2 regions of the Novosphingobium sp. KN65.2 genome follow, and region 2 is predicted to be linked to the other one. Evidence: riboswitches for the same ligand, from Rfam matches in the RefSeq annotation. Region 2 holds a riboswitch; the other holds the start of a gene.
What was found. A riboswitch is a leader RNA that binds a small molecule or an ion and turns the genes downstream of it on or off. The one in region 2 is predicted to bind thiamine pyrophosphate.

Region 1: it holds a riboswitch for thiamine pyrophosphate, as region 2 does, so the genes downstream of both, SPHV1_RS12175 (TonB-dependent receptor) here and thiC (phosphomethylpyrimidine synthase ThiC) in region 2, are expected to answer to the same signal.

What each region holds. Positions count from the first base shown of each region.
Region 1 covers NZ_CCBH010000152.1:84,004-91,784, reverse strand. Annotated here, with positions in the region: gene SPHV1_RS12195 (MFS transporter) at 1-1,232, shown strand, start outside; gene SPHV1_RS12190 (O-acetylhomoserine aminocarboxypropyltransferase) at 1,570-2,859, shown strand; gene SPHV1_RS12185 (ribonuclease HI) at 2,960-3,340, opposite strand; gene SPHV1_RS12180 (family 43 glycosylhydrolase) at 3,462-5,096, opposite strand; TPP riboswitch at 5,325-5,454, shown strand; gene SPHV1_RS12175 (TonB-dependent receptor) at 5,446-7,620, shown strand; gene tenA (thiaminase II) at 7,636-7,781, shown strand, end outside.
Region 2 covers NZ_CCBH010000143.1:76,373-84,153, forward strand. Annotated here, with positions in the region: gene SPHV1_RS08615 (MipA/OmpV family protein) at 1-539, shown strand, start outside; gene SPHV1_RS08620 (uracil-DNA glycosylase family protein) at 543-1,130, opposite strand; gene SPHV1_RS08625 (DUF4261 domain-containing protein) at 1,257-2,897, shown strand; gene SPHV1_RS08630 (hypothetical protein) at 3,042-3,440, shown strand; gene SPHV1_RS08635 (SOS response-associated peptidase family protein) at 3,447-4,073, opposite strand; TPP riboswitch at 4,119-4,226, shown strand; gene thiC (phosphomethylpyrimidine synthase ThiC) at 4,266-6,146, shown strand; gene SPHV1_RS08645 (sulfotransferase) at 6,287-7,309, opposite strand; gene SPHV1_RS08650 (DOPA 4,5-dioxygenase family protein) at 7,436-7,781, shown strand, end outside.

The sequences.
Region 1 (7,781 bases), on a different contig from region 2:
TTGCCTTTGCGCTGCTCCTGATGCTGGGCGGCCGTTTGGGTGATGCGCTGGGCTATCGCCGTCTGTTCATCGGGGGCGTGGCCGGCTTTACGCTGGCTTCGGTCCTGTGCGGTCTTTCGACAAGTCCCGAACAACTGATTGCCGCGCGCGTGGCGCAGGGCTGTGCCGGGGCGATGATGGCACCGCAGGTCATGGCCTTGATCCAGGTCCTGTTCGAGCCTCTGGAACGCGTTGCAAAATTGGCCTGGGTTGGCGTGATAGGCGGTCTTTCCGCCATCGCCGGGCCGATCATCGGTGGCCTGCTCATTCACGCCAACCTCTTCGGGCTCGGCTGGCGCAGTGTCTTCCTCATCAATGCGCCGGTAGGCATGATCGCCTTGATCGTTGCCTGGAAGCTTTTGCCCAAGGCTCGCTCCGAACATGCCCGCGGCATCGACGGTTGGGGAACCCTCATGTTCGCGGCGGGTATGGCAAGTCTGCTGTTCCCGCTCGTACGCGGGAGCGACCTCGGCTGGCAACCCTGGCACTTCGCGCTTCTTCTGGCTGCGCCGGTCCTGCTGTTGCTGGTGTGGCGGCGGACGCAGCAGAGGACCGAACGCGGCGCTGCCAGCATGTTCCACCCCGAACTCTTTTCCCAGAAGCAGTTCCCTATGGGCCTGATGCTGGCATTGCTTTTCGGTACTTCGACGAGTGGCTTCCTTTTCGTATTCGCCTTCGGCGTGCAGAAGATTTTGGGATACTCGCCGCTTCAGACTGGCCTCCTGCACATTCCATTCAGTGTCGGGGTCATGATTGGCATTGCCTTCCTGGGGCGCAAGCTGATTGCCAGCCATGGCAAGTGGGTCCTTGTTGGCGGGGTTACCTGCATGGCCTTGTTCTCGGCCGGTACGCTTGGTTGGATCGCAACGGGCGGACAGGGCTGGTGGGTGCTTGGCTGCCTTGCGCTGGCAGGCGCAGGGATGGGTATGACCAATGGCCCGTTGACCCCGGTGATCCTTGCTCGTGTCGACCGGCAGCATGCAGGCGCGGCCAGCGGGCTGATAAAGACGGTGCAGGAACTGGGGATGGCTCTTGGCGTGGCGATAGTCGGCACCGCCTTTTTCGCGAGCGCGCAGGCAGGAGAGGTGGGACAGGTCCTGCCGGCCATATTTGTGATCGTGGCTCTGTTGCTCGGGTGTCTCGTCCTGGCCATTCGCCTTCCTGCCCCATTGTTCCCCGAGCACGACGCTTGACCGGAAATTAGGTTCCAAGTCGGCGCCCTTGGCGCCTGACTTTGAGATACCTGCTTGGATCGCCGGCGCGGTAGTGGGCGGCTGCCGTCGGCCCAACTGAACTGCGGGCGAATGGCAAGTTTTCAGGCTTTTGATCTGGAAGACGCTTTTCCGGCTCCGCCAACGAAGCGAGCGTATAACGCAACGGCCATTCACAGCCGCACAGAGGGTGTTCTTGACCTGGACCGATCAATCGAATCTGTCATGTCCTCGTGTGAGTGAACCCGAGATGGATATGGTCCGTGCGGCGTGATACCCGCTATTCCCATCCTCGATAACATACCGGATGGGATAAAAGATGGCCGACCTGAAACTTGAAACGATGACCGTGCATGCCGGGTGCGAACCCGATCCGACAACCAATGCCCGGATCACTCCCATCTACCAGACGGCTAGCTATGTGTTCGACAGTGCCGAACATGCCGCGGATCTGTTCGCGCTGAAGCAGTTCGGTAACATCTATTCGCGGATCATGAATCCCACAAACGACGTGCTGGAGAAGAAGATCGCAGCACTTGAGGGAGGTGTCGGCGCGCTCGGCGTGGCAAGCGGCCACGCGGCGCAGTTGGTGGCGTTTCACACCTTGATGGAACCGGGTTGCAATATCGTCGCCGCGCGCAGGCTGTATGGCGGTTCGCTCAACCAGATGGGCGAAGCGTTCCGTAAGTTCGGCTGGGAAACCCGCTTCGTCGATGTAGACGATCCTGAGAATGTCCGCGCCGCGATCGACGAAAAGACTCGCTGCGTCTTCATCGAGAGCCTTGCCAACCCCGGCGGCGTAGTGACCGACATCGCGGCCATTGCAGACATCGCCCATGAAGGCGGCGTTCCCCTGATCGTCGACAATACGATGGCCAGCCCGATGCTGTGTCGCCCATTCGAGCATGGGGCCGACATAGTAACCCACTCGACGACCAAGTTCCTCAACGGGCATGGCAATTCCGTCGGCGGCGTGATCGTCGATTCCGGGCGTTTCGACTGGAAGGCGCAAGCGCACAAGTTTCCCAGCCTGACGCAGCCGAACGGTTCATATCACGGAGCGGTCCTTGTCGATGCGCTGGAGCCGGTCGGTCCCATTGCTTTCATCATCGCCTGCCGCGTTCTTGGCTTGCGTGACTTGGGGCCGGCCATGGCACCGCAGAACGCATGGCTTGCGCTCACCGGCATGGAGACGCTGGCACTGCGTATGGAGCGACATTGTGACAACGCACTGGCGGTCGCAAAATGGCTCGAACAGCACGAAAAGATCGAATGGGTTTCCTATGCCGGGCTTGAGGGCAATCGTTACAAGCCCCTTGCCGACAAATACCTCGGCGGCAGGGGAGGGGCGGTCTTCACCTTCGGGGTGAAAGGCGGATTTGAGGCGGGCGTGAAGCTGGTTTCCAGTGTCAAGCTGTTCAGCCACCTTGCCAATATCGGCGATACGCGCTCGCTCATCATCCACCCCGCCTCGACCACGCACAGCCAGCTTGAAGGTGACGAACTCATTGCTGCCGGGGCGGGCCCGGACGTCGTGCGTATATCGGTTGGCATCGAGCATATCGACGACATCATTGCAGACCTCGAAACGGGGCTGAGCAGTATCTGATTTTCACGCCGGCAATTCTTCTGGCTGACAGGACGGTGCAAACCGGCCTGTCAGCGCGGAGCCGTGGCCGTCAACGACCGCGGCGTCGGCGCAGTCGGTGCTACCATCCGCGCCGGGCATCGAGCGCGATTCCGGCAAGGTTCTGCTCGCGCTTGATCCAACGGATTCTTCCGGGCCGATATTGCTCAATAAGTGAAAGGAACGCGGCTGCATGGTCCGACCGAGCTTGCCCGGTCGACGCCGCGAAGTTGGCCTGCCGGGTCACGTCCAGGGAATCGCCGACAAATTCGACATTCCGCTCTCCGAGTTCTTGAGCCAATTTGATCGCGAAGAGCAAGGCCAGCCATTCAGCGTCCGTGTTGGACCCCGTTCCCAAATCGTCGAAGAACTGCGCCTGACCGCGCACTACCACTGCGGCTTCCATAAAGCCCGGGTTGGGGCGACAACCACCGTCGAAGAATACCTTGAGCCTGCGTTTCATGATTGCAGCGTATCATCCCATCGGCGCGCGCGACACCTGCCAAGGATGCATGGCACCGCGTTTCCGGGACCACCCCCTTTGCCGAAGCCTCCTTTCGCGGCCGTTTGGTCAGCGCCAGCGGTTAGCCCAAAGCTCGATATCTGAATGACCTGAAGGCAACCTTTCCCTGACCGGAAGCGAACAGCGCCGGTCTCAGGCTGAGCAGATTGTCGACCGTATTCGCATTGTAACCGGATACGTAGGTCCGCACGGCGTGGCGGGTCCAGGCCTTGCCGTCGAGACTGTAGTAGAAGGTGACGACCTGGTCCCGGTTGGAGATGCGCATGTGCATGTGCCGCACGGCGGGCGCAGGCTCGGGCCAGTAGGACGCCTTGCCGCCGCGATAGGTCGTCATCCGCTGGCCGTCGATGCCCATGCCAAGAAACAGGCGATCGTCGAAGAAGAGCAGAAGGCCGCCCTGCACCTCGCCGGTAAGCTCCAGTTCGACCTCGATCTCGTAGGCGCGGTCGCCCACCTGCTGCGTAAGCGGCGAACTGTCGGCAGGCCCCGTGCCCTTGCCCGCAAGGGTCAGCTGGCCGTCCGCCACGACGACCCGCGCCACCTCGTCGGGTGCGCTGGCGTAGAGGCTCCAGAGCCGGCCCAGCGCAGTAACCCGGAAGGAGTCCGAGTGCGCCATGCCGTGCGTCTGCGCCAGACCGGCGGGCTTGCGCAGCGGCTGCGATAGGTCTCCTCCGGCTGCGCGGAACCAGCCGTCCGGCGTCCATTCGATCGGCTCGAGCAATGTCTGCCGCCCAAGCGTCTGATACCCGTTCTCGTAGCCGTGGTAGACCATGAACCAGCGTCCGTCGGGGCCTTCGACGCATGTCGCGTGGCCGCGCGACCACCACAGTTCGTCCGCCGAGCGCGTCCGAACGATCGGGTTGTGCGGGCAATGCTCCCAGGGGCCGTTGACCGATCTCGAGCGCGCGACGACGATCATGTGTCCGGTGGCCGGTCCGCTGGTCCCGCCGACGGCGTTGACGAGATAGAACCAGGCGCCGCGACGGAACAGCTTGGGTCCCTCGGGCGACCAGGCTTCGGTGATCCAGTCGTCGGGATAGCGCCAGGCCTCGTAGGCCGTCTCGACCGGTCCCGCCGTTGCAAGACCGTCAGGCGTGAGGCGGACGCGCTTGCCGTCGTTGAAGAACAGGTAGCGGTGGCCGTCCTCGCCGACAACGTGACCCGGATCGATCAACCCGCCGATGCCCAGATCGATGGGGTCACTCCACGGCCCTTCCATGGAAGGCGCGTGGATGACGTAGATGTTCGCGAAGCTGGCAAGCGGCGGCGACCAGGGCGCCTTCATGAAGGGAATGTAGATGAAATAGCGGTCGCCGTGCTTCGCGATGTCTACGGCGAAGACCGTGCCCAGCGGCCTTGCCAGCGCGGGGCCGAGCGGGCGCCAGTTCACCAGATCGCGCGAATGCCAGATCAGCAGACCCGGCGCTGCGTCGAACGACGAATGCGTCATGTAGTAGTCTTCGCCGTCCTTGAGCACCGACGGGTCGGGATAGTCTCCGGCAAGCACCGGGTTGAGGAACCGGCCGTCGCCGAGGTCGGCCTTGCGCTGGCCTTCGATGCCTCGAGGCCACTTGGGGCCTGAAGCCTTGCATGTATCGCCTGCGGGATCGGGTCCGGCGGCCTCTACGCGACTGGCACCTGACACCAGGACAGTGCCGGCAAGCGCAAGTTTGATTGCATCGCGGCGAGACTCCATTCATCCCTCCAATTATTAGAATTTGTCTTCCAGTAACGGGAGGGGTGAGGGTTGCAAGCCGCTTCATGGATATTCACCGATGCGCGTCGCAATGTTCAGGGCGAATCGGTTGGCTTGTCCAGCGAATGCAGCGTCTGGATGGTCGCCTTTATTCTGCCAGATCATTGCCGAAATGAATGGTCGGCCGCGATTGACGCTCGCGCACCGTTTTTCTAAGCGCGCTCACTTGAACAACCCACGGGGTGTCCTGGCGCTGTCAGGGCTGAGAGGTGGATCGCGGCGCATTCCGGCGTCCAGTCCGCAAACCCGCGAACCTGATCCGGTTCATGCCGGCGGAGGAATAGGGACAATGCGACGCCAAGCCACACGTTCGTCTGCCATTTTCACGGTGCTCGGCGCCGGCCTCTCCATGGGCATGCTCGCCCCTGCGCACGCTGAGGAAGCGGCCAGCGAAGACCCTATCGTCGTCACTGCACGCGGTCGGCCCGAGGCGCAGATCGCAGTGCCCGATACCGTGACCGTGTTCACGCAGGACGACATCGTCCGCCGCAAGCTGACCACCATCGACGAGTTCGTCGCCGCGACGCCCGGCGTGTTCATGATCAACGATCAGGACCCCGGCACCAACATGATAACGGTGCGCGGCGTTTCGACCAACCGCAACCAGTCGCCGTCGATCGCCTACGTGGTGGACGGCCTGGCGCTTGCCGATTCCGAGCTTTTTACCCTGCGCACGTACGATGTCGCGCGCGTCGAAATCCTGAAAGGCCCGCAGGGCGCGCTCTTCGGACGCTCGGCATCGGGCGGCGCTGTGAACATCGCCACCAACGACCCCTCCGACGTTGCGGGCGGCATGGCCTCGCTCGGGATGGGCAATGGCTTTACCTGGACGGCGGACGGCGTGGTCAACGCGCCGGTTTCGGACAGGGTGCAACTGCGCCTCGCGGGCTCCTATCGCAACAGCGACGGCTTCATTCGCAACAGCTACCTCGACAGGAAGGTCGACGGCTTCATCAGCCGCAACCTGCGCCTGAAAGCCAACATTGCAACCTCCGAAACGAGCACGCTCAAGCTGCGGATCGGGTGGGCGAACGAGGAAGGCGGCGCGGCCTACATCTCGTCCGAGAACGTCACGGGCCGCAACGGCGGGCGGCTTTCCGGTGCGATCCTTACCGATCCGCAGGGCGATTTCGAGGGCCGTGCATCGCGTGAGTGGTGGGGTGCCCAGGCGACCTTCGAGCAGGAACTGGGCGATGCCCTGATGCTCACATGGTCGGGTGGTTACGACAGCTACCACAAGGACTTCGTCGAGGAACTGGATTTTCGCCACGATACTCCCGTTACGCTGGGCGGCGTGCCGCTGTTCCCGAACGGTATCCAGCCCATCTCGCAGCCGGTCGACATCGAGGCATGGACCAGCGAACTGCGCCTGACATCGCAAGGGGCCGGGCCCCTGCGCTGGCACGCGGGCTTCTTCTTCCAGCGTCTCGAACGCGACCGGACCGATGATTTCGGCCCGCTCCTTTTCGGTGCCGAGCCGCAGCGCGCCGAGACCCGCTCCAACCAGATCGGCCTCTTCGCTCAGGCCAGCTACGACGTGCTGCCCTCGCTCGAGGCAACGCTGGGCCTTCGTTACGACCGCGACCGCCGCAAGGAAGACACCGTCGGCACCGATACCGCGACAATCTACGCCCGCCGCGCGAAGACATTCGACAAGTGGCAGCCCAAGGTCTCGCTGGCCTGGCACCCGACGCAGGACTTCACCGCCTATGTCACCGGCAGCGTCGGCTTCAAGGCGGGCGGCTTCAACCCGCTTCCCGGCGCCTCGGACATCTGGACCGCCAACTTTGCGGCGGAAACCGTCAAGTCGCTGGAAGCGGGCGTCAAGGGGCGCCTCGCCGGCGGGCGCGTGCGCTTGGCGCTGGCGGGCTTCGTCACCGACTACAGCAATTTCCAGAACACCGTCTTCCTCGGCAATTCGGTGGTGCTCTCGGTGCCCAAGGTGGACGTCCACGGGTTGGAAGCTTCGGCGCAGGCCGAACTCGGCCTCGGCTTCCGCCTCGATGGTGCCGCGGCATGGACGCACAGCCGCGTCGGTCGCTACACCACGCCCAATCCCACGCCCGAACCCGGCGAACCGGCGACGATCGACCTTACCGGCAATCGCACGCCCAATGCCCCCGACTGGACGCTGAACGGGGGGATCGGCTGGCAGGGCGATGCCGGACCCACCAAGGTCGACGCGCGCCTCAGCGTCGCGTACGTCTCGCGCGTGGACTTCGAGATCGACAATATCCTGCATACGCCCGGATATGCTTCGGTCGACGGCAGGGTCGGCGTCGACTTCGGTCCGTGGAGCCTTGAGGTCTGGGCGAAGAACCTCTTTGACAAGCGATGGGCGATCTCCGCGTTCGGCCAGCAGCAGTTGCCGCTGCTCCTTGGCCTTGGTCCCGACGGCCCGTTCGACAGCTTCACGATCAACTCCGGCCGCCAGTTCGGCGTCGGCGCCACCCACCGTTTCTGAGGGAAGGACGAGCCCATGAGCTTCTGCGACACGATCTGGCAGGACGTGACCCCGCTGCGCCGCGCGATCCTTGCCCAGCCTTTCCTTGCGGAACTGGCCGACGGTTCGCTTCCGCCCGAAAGCTTCCGGCACTACATGCTGCAGGACAGCCTCTACCTCGC
Region 2 (7,781 bases):
CGCGCAACCGCGTCAACCAGATCAAGGACCCGGTCGTGCGTGCGGCAGGCAAGCTCGATACAGCGGTTGAACTGGGGGCCAGCGGGGGCGTTTCGGCCTATCGCCTGCTCAATCCCTATGACTCGCTGAGCCTGAGCGCCGACGTGAAGTGGGATGTGGCAGGCGCCTATGGCGGCATGACCTGGGCACCTTCGATCACCTACATGACGCCGGTCAGCAAGGCGGCGCTGGTGACGCTGGCGCTCAGCGCCAAGCACATCGACGACGATTATGCCGACTATTACTATTCGGTCAGCCCGACCCAGTCCGATGCCAGCGGCCTGCCGCAGTTCCAGGCCAAGGGCGGCTGGGAAAGCGTGAGCGCGACGATGCTGGTCGGTTATGACCTGTCCGGCGACTTGCGCGATGGCGGCTTCGCGCTGTTCTCGATCGCCAGCTACTCGCGCATGGTCAACGATTCGAAGGATACGCCCTATACCTCGCTGCGCGGCGATGCCGACCAGTGGCTCTTGGGTCTGGGCGTCGCCTACAGTTTCTGATGCTCAGCCGGCAAGGGCGTCGCTGATCCGGCGGCGCAGGTCCGGCAGGACCTGATCCTCGAACCAGGGGTGCATCGCCATCCACAGCCGGCTGCGCCAGGCCGGGTGGGGCAAGGGGAACACGCCGGTCGGGGCGTCATGCCACCGGCGCACCGCTTCGGTCATGTTGGGCGCGAAGCCGCGCGGCAGATAGAGCTTCTGCGCGTACTGGCCGACGAGCAGCATGATGCGCACCTGCGGCAATCGGGCCAGCAGGCGGGCATGCCATAGCGGCGCGCACTCCGGACGCGGGGGCTTGTCGCCGCCGCTGGCCTTGCCCGGATAACAGAAGCCGGAAGGCATGTGCGCGACCCATGCCGGGTCGTAGAAGACCTCGCGCGTCATCCCCGTCCAGTCGCGCAGGCGGTCGCCGCTCTCGTCGTCCCATGGCCGGCCGCTGGCGTGGACCTTGCTGCCCGGTGCCTGCCCGATCACCACGATGCGCGCGCTTTCCCCGGCTTGCACCACCGGGCGCGGTTCGTGGTTCAGGGCCTTTTCGCAGACGCGACAGGCGGCGATTTCGGACAGGAGATCTGTGAGCGCTTGCGACATTTCCCACAGGGATGGGACGAGTTGCGCAGCGGCGCAATATTTTTCCCGGTCGATTTGCGGTACCCGGTCTTAACCAATGCGGCGTAGGACTCGCCGTCTGGACACGTCAGGAAGAAAGGGAGCGGCATGACGGTCACGGTCATCCTGAGCGCCCGACCCAGCCTCCCCGCGGGCGAGTTGCGCACGCAGCTCATGCGGGCCGCGCCCCGGTTCGGCTGGACCTGCGGCGATCACGACGACGGCAGCGCCCATTGCTCGACCGCCTTCGGACGCGAAGTCCTGCTGATCGGCCGCAGCGCCGGAGAAGTCGTGATCGTGCCGCTGCGCCTGCTCGGCGATGAGCCGATTCCCGGCGCCCCGCGACAGGGCTGTGCCATCATGATCGGAACGCCGACGAGCGAGGATCAGGCGCTGTGCGAGCGAATCGTCTGCGCAGTGGCCCTGGCCCTTGTCGAGACCGAGGCCGATACCGCCGTCGCCCGCTTCGGTGAAGGCATGCCCTGGCTCGACGCCGAAGGAATCGCGCGGCTCGACCGGAAGGTACATGAAGGACAGGCAATCGCCGTGGCGGCCACAGCCCTTGCCATGCCGTGCCGGCCTCCGTCCTCCGGTGACGCGCTTGCTGCTGCGGGCAGAGCGGACCTTGCCGATCTTCCCTATGACGATTTGCTGCCCTATCAGCGTTCGGAACGGCTCGGGTTCGACATCATCGGGCTGGCCGAGATCGAGGCGGGGATCGCCGAGGCGATGTCGGGCGATCCGTCCGAGCACCTGGCGCGCCTGCTCGACCAGTCGCTGCCGCCCCCGTTCTTCCGCGAATTGCCCCGGCGTGACCGCCTGCCGACGATTGTCCCGCTCTTCGCTGCGCAGGGTCTGGATATCGACTGGGACGTGCTGGCCGAGGGCGTCGCCTCGATCGACGACGAGGGCGCGTGGCAGGTCCTTCCGGAAGGCCCGGATCGCGGCCGGATCGCCGGTCGTGGCTGTACGATATCGGTGTCGCACACATCGGTGCCGCTGCCTGCATGGATGGTGGAGCGTGCGCTCTATCGCAGTTTCTGGTGCGAGCCGGGCGAGGGGCTGCGAACCTTGCGCCGCCATGCCGGCCATGGCGTCATCGCCTGCGACCTCGACACCGAGATCGGCGAATTCGTCGACATCCGGCAGAGCGCCAAGGTCATGGCGATGGTGCTGGCTGTCGTCGCGCAAGGGGCATTGGCGCAGGATGCCTTTTGCGGCGTCTATCTGCCGGCTCATTCGTGCGCCTACACCTTCGGTGACCTGCCGACTCTCGTCAGCCCGCTGGCAAGCGACGAAGTGCCGATTCGCCTGTTCCTCTGGACCGCCTTTCATTCGACCGAGCCGGATGCCGTGTCCCTCTCGACGGCGGGAATGCTGCCTTTTGTCGGTCGTGAAGTGGAAGCATGGAACGCGCCGGGAACGCTCGATTTCGTCGCCGGAAAGCTGAACGAGGTCATGCGCTACCTGCTGCTCGAGGGGCCGGTGATCCGCCACGGCGATACTTTTGGCGACGATGCGGGCGACCTGTCGGTGCGGATCTGGCACGATGAAAGCGGGGAGCCTTCGCGCCAGAATCCGGTGCCGGTGCTGTTGATGGAACTGGCAGGCCCACCGGTCTCGGATGCGCCCCATCCCGACGCCGTACCCGGCACATGGCCCGCCACAGCCCTCCACAGTCGCCAGCCACCCATCGGCTTCGCCGCGCCGCGCCGGGTGCCCGGCGGTTTCGGTCGCAAGGGCCTTTGAAGCCCCTCCGCTGGCGGCGGTTTCGGCCTCGTCGGTTACGCGTCCCGGGGCCAGCCGGAACAGGCCAAGTCATTGATGCCTTTACTGTGCCCCGGTCGAGGTCCATCGTGCTGGCGGGATCGGCTTTTGGGATGGAGGATTTGAATGACCGATCTATCGCTTGCGCCGGCATGGACTGCGCTGTTCCTGGGGCTGTTCGCGCTTTTCGCCGGAATCGGTGAGCTGCGGCAGGCCGGCCACTGGCAGAAGATGCTCGAGGAAATCGGCGCTTCGCCCGCACTCCAGCTGATCGCGGCGCTGCTGGAACTGTTCCTCGGCGCGGCCATCTACATCGTCAATCCCTGGGCTTCGGCGGACTGGCTGTCCGGTGCGATGAGCGTGCTGGGCGGGCTGATGATCATCGAGGCCCTTGTCGTGCTGGCGTTCTCGGATGTCTACATGGCCTTCTGGCTGCGGCGGTTCGGGCCGCTGTCCAAACTGTGGGCCTGGCTCTCGATCCTCATTGGCGTCGCGGCAATCGCTGTGGCGATTCCACACTTCTGAGCCGGACTAGCCGCGTTCGCGCATGAGCGAGGACGAGTAGGGCGCGACCAGTTCCCTTGCCCGGTCCCAGCTGCCGTTGAGCCACAGGTCGAGGGCGGCCGGGTCGGGTGGCAGGATCACCGGCATCGAATCGCGCCCTGCGAAACGCAGCGCTGCATTGGGCTCGCAGGTGAGCAGCGCAAAGCCGGGAATCTCGCTGTCCTTCCAAACAGCTCCCATCGCGAAGATCGGCTGATCCTCCAGGGCGAACCAGCACTGGCGGCGCTTGCCTTCGCGGTCACGCGTGCTGCCCCATTCCATGAATGCGGTGCAGGGAACGACGCAGCGAAATTCGCTGTTCCCGAGATTGCCGATCCAGAACGGGCTTTCCGGATTGCGCACCGACAGGATGCCGTAGCGCGGGGCGTCGTGGACCGAAGGCGGGGGCGGTACGCCCCACAGGCGCGGCACCATGCGGCGTGGCTGCCTGCCCGAAGGGCGCGGCCCGGCGATCGTTTCCCGCCCGGCGGTGATGACCGGCGCGAACTGGCCGGGCGCTACATGGCCGCCCGCCCAGGGGTCGTCGTTCGCGCGGGCGCCGAACTGGCGCGCAACCGCCTGGGCAGGCGCGTCGAGACGATAAAGCATGGGCATCGGTCGATCGGTCCCTAGACGGGCGCACCGCACCCGTCTATTGTCCAACTACCCCCGGGGAGCCAGCAAGGCTGAGAGTTGTGGGTATGCTCCACAAGACCCGTTGAACCTGAACCCGTTAGCACGGGCGGAGGGAGTGGACAGCCGCATCGGCACATCCGCGACCTATCCGCTTACTGGAGAGAAGCGTTTATGGCCGACATCAATTCCAAACTGGAAATCGGCGTAACCACCGGGCCCATCCGCGGCTCGAAGAAGATCTACGTCCCGGCTCAGTCGAACCCTTCGGTCAGGGTCGCCATGCGCGAGATATACCTCGAACCGTCGAGCGGCGAGCCACCGGTGCGTGTTTACGACACGTCCGGTCCCTACACCGATCCCGATGCGGTGATCGACATTGCCGCCGGTCTTCCCGCCCTTCGCCGCGAATGGCAGCTCGCCCGCGGCGACGTGGAGGAATACGAACCGCGCGAAGTGAAGCCGGAAGACAACGGCCAGCTCGGTCCTGACCGTTCGGGCGGCGTGCCCCCGTTCCCGACCGCGCTGCGCAGGCCGCTGCGCGCCAAGGCCGGCAAGAACCTCTCGCAGATGCACTACGCCCGCCAGGGCATCATCACGCCCGAGATGGAATACGTCGCCGAGCGCGAGAACCTGGGCCGGGCGCGCCTTGCCGAGTACAACCGCTCTGGCGAGAGCTTCGGTGCCTCGATCCCCGACTACGTGACGCCCGAATTCGTGCGTGACGAAGTGGCGCGCGGCCGTGCGATCATCCCTTCGAACGTCAACCACCCGGAAAGCGAGCCGATGGCGATCGGCCGCAACTTCCTCGTCAAGATCAACGCCAACATCGGCAATTCGGCGGTGGCTTCGGACGTTGCCAGCGAAGTCGACAAGATGGTCTGGTCGATCCGCTGGGGCGCGGACACCGTGATGGATCTCTCCACGGGCCGCAACATCCACGACACGCGCGAATGGATCATCCGCAACAGCCCGGTTCCGATCGGCACCGTGCCGATCTACCAGGCGCTGGAAAAGGTCGGCGGCATTGCCGAGGAACTGACCTGGGAGATCTTCCGCGACACGCTGATCGAACAGGCCGAGCAGGGCGTCGACTACTTCACCATCCACGCCGGCGTGCGCCTGCCCTATATCCCGTTGGCGGCCAAGCGCATGACCGGCATCGTCAGCCGCGGCGGTTCGATCATGGCCAAGTGGTGCCTTGCCCACCACAAGGAGTCGTTCCTTTACGAGAACTTCGACGAGATCACAGAGATCATGAAGGCCTACGACATTGCCTACTCGCTGGGTGATGGCCTGCGTCCCGGCTCGATCTACGACGCCAACGACGAGGCGCAGTTCGCCGAGCTCTATACGCTGGGCGAACTGACCAAGAAGGCCTGGGAGCAGGACGTTCAGGTCATGATCGAGGGCCCCGGCCACGTGCCGATGCACAAGATCAAGGAGAACATGGAAAAGCAGCTGGAAAGCTGCGGCGAAGCTCCGTTCTACACGCTCGGGCCGCTCACCACCGACATCGCGCCGGGCTACGACCACATCACCAGCGGCATCGGTGCCGCCCAGATCGGCTGGTACGGCACGGCAATGCTCTGCTATGTCACGCCCAAGGAGCACCTCGGCCTGCCTGACCGCGATGACGTGAAGGTCGGTGTTGTCACCTACAAGCTGGCGGCCCACGCGGCCGACCTCGCCAAGGGCCATCCGGCCGCGCAAGTGCGCGACGATGCCCTGTCGAAGGCCCGTTTCGAGTTCCGCTGGCGCGACCAGTTCAACCTCAGTCTCGATCCGGACACGGCAGAGCAGTACCACGACCAGACGCTGCCGGCCGAAGGCGCGAAGACCGCCCACTTCTGCTCGATGTGCGGCCCGAAGTTCTGCTCGATGAAGATCAGCCAGGAAGTGCGCGACTTCGCCGCCAAGCAGAACCAGCCGAGTACCGGCTTCCTCGCGGCCGACGAAGCGGAAAAGGGCATGGAAGAGATGTCCAAGGTCTACAGGGAAAAGGGCAACGAACTGTACCTGCCCGCCGAAGGGGCCGCCGACCCGGCGGAGTAATCGGCCCGGACAGCGTCCCGTCCGTGCTGCCGGCAGCGCGATCTGGAGATGGCCAAGTCATGAAACAAGGGGCATGGGCGCGCAGTCCGTGCCCCTTTTTCGATGCCTGCATCCCGGCGGAAGCGTATTTGCGCCCAGCTCTAGAGTTCTGGGAAGACTCCGGAGAGCAGCTGCTCGACCGTCCACTGCAGGTCGCGGCTGAGATAGACGAAGCCCTTGAGGTTCTTGAACGCGCCGGCAACCCGCTGCGCCGGCACTTCCACCCGGCGTGCAAAACTGAGGCGGGCTTCGGATACGGGTTTGGCGCCGATCGGGCTGGGATCGTAGCCGCGCTGCGCCATCGTCTCGCCGCAGATCGTTTCAACCAGCCGGATCTCGTATTTCGAAAGACCCGATTTCCAGCGGTCGATGCTGTCGGCCGACACCGGGGTCTTGAGGCGCTTTAGGTTGCGCTGGTCGGTGTCGTAGCTGCTGTCCTTGCGGTGGAATTCCAGCTGCTGCGCTTCGAAGTCCTCGCCGAGAAAGTCCATGAGTCGGCGAAGTTCGGTTTCGGGATCGCGGACGAGAGCCTCGTAGCTGACCCGGATGCGCCGGTGCGGCGGTAGCTTGCGTTCGACTGCGTCGAGCGCCTGCGAATGGCGTACCCAGGCCTTGGCGAAGGGCAGCACGTGATTGCCGTGGAACCGTGCCTGCTTCCAAGACATGGCGACCGCCCGCGGATCGCGCTCGATCATGATGACCTGGGCCTTGGGCCAGGTGGAGAGCACTTCGTCGTGCAGCATCGTGTGCTGCGGCGTCTTTTCCCCCCAGCGCGGTTTGCCGGCCGTCCTGGCTGCCCATTCCATGACGGCATGGGCGACCGCGCCGAAGCCCGGTCCGGTGACGTGCCTGGCAACGTCTTCCGGCGTTGGGCGGGGGCTCCAGTCCCGCACGACGCCGAGGCGCACGATGTCCGAAACGAGGCGCTTCTGACGCGCGGGATCGGACAGGTCGCCATAACTTTCCAGCCTCGGCAGCCACTGGTTGAACAGGTGGGATTCGAAGGGGATGGAAATGCGCGAATGGGCGTCGATCAACCGGCTGAGAAGGGATGTACCCGAGCGTGGGGCGCCGAAAATGAGGATCGGTGCTTCGGAATTGATGGCCTTCCTCCCTTGCCGCATGGATGATGCGGGAAATTATCAGGTTCGCGGGAAAGTTCGGCTGTTTCAACGGTGTGGCCGGATTAATCCCTTGGGGTGCGTCCCGGTCGGGGACAGGCGGACCGGCCGGGGCGGGGCCGAAATGGCATGGACGGTATGCGGCCGGCTCTTGACCGGAGGATATACAGTGCCCAGCTTCGCGCGATGAACCGGCCCGATGTGTTTCACGCCCATATCTACTTCGATCCTGCCGAACTGGAGCAGGCCCAGGCGCTTGCCGAGCGCGTCCGCGCGCGTTTCGGCGTCAGGGTCGGACGCTTCCACCTGCGTCCGGTTGGGCCGCATCCGCGCGGCAGTTGCCAGTTGACCGTTCCGGGAGAGATATTCGGCGACTTCACCACTTGGGCCGCCGTCAACCGCGGTGCGCTGACCATATTCGGTCATGCCGAAACCGGCAACGATCTGATAGATCACACCGGCCACGTGATCTGGT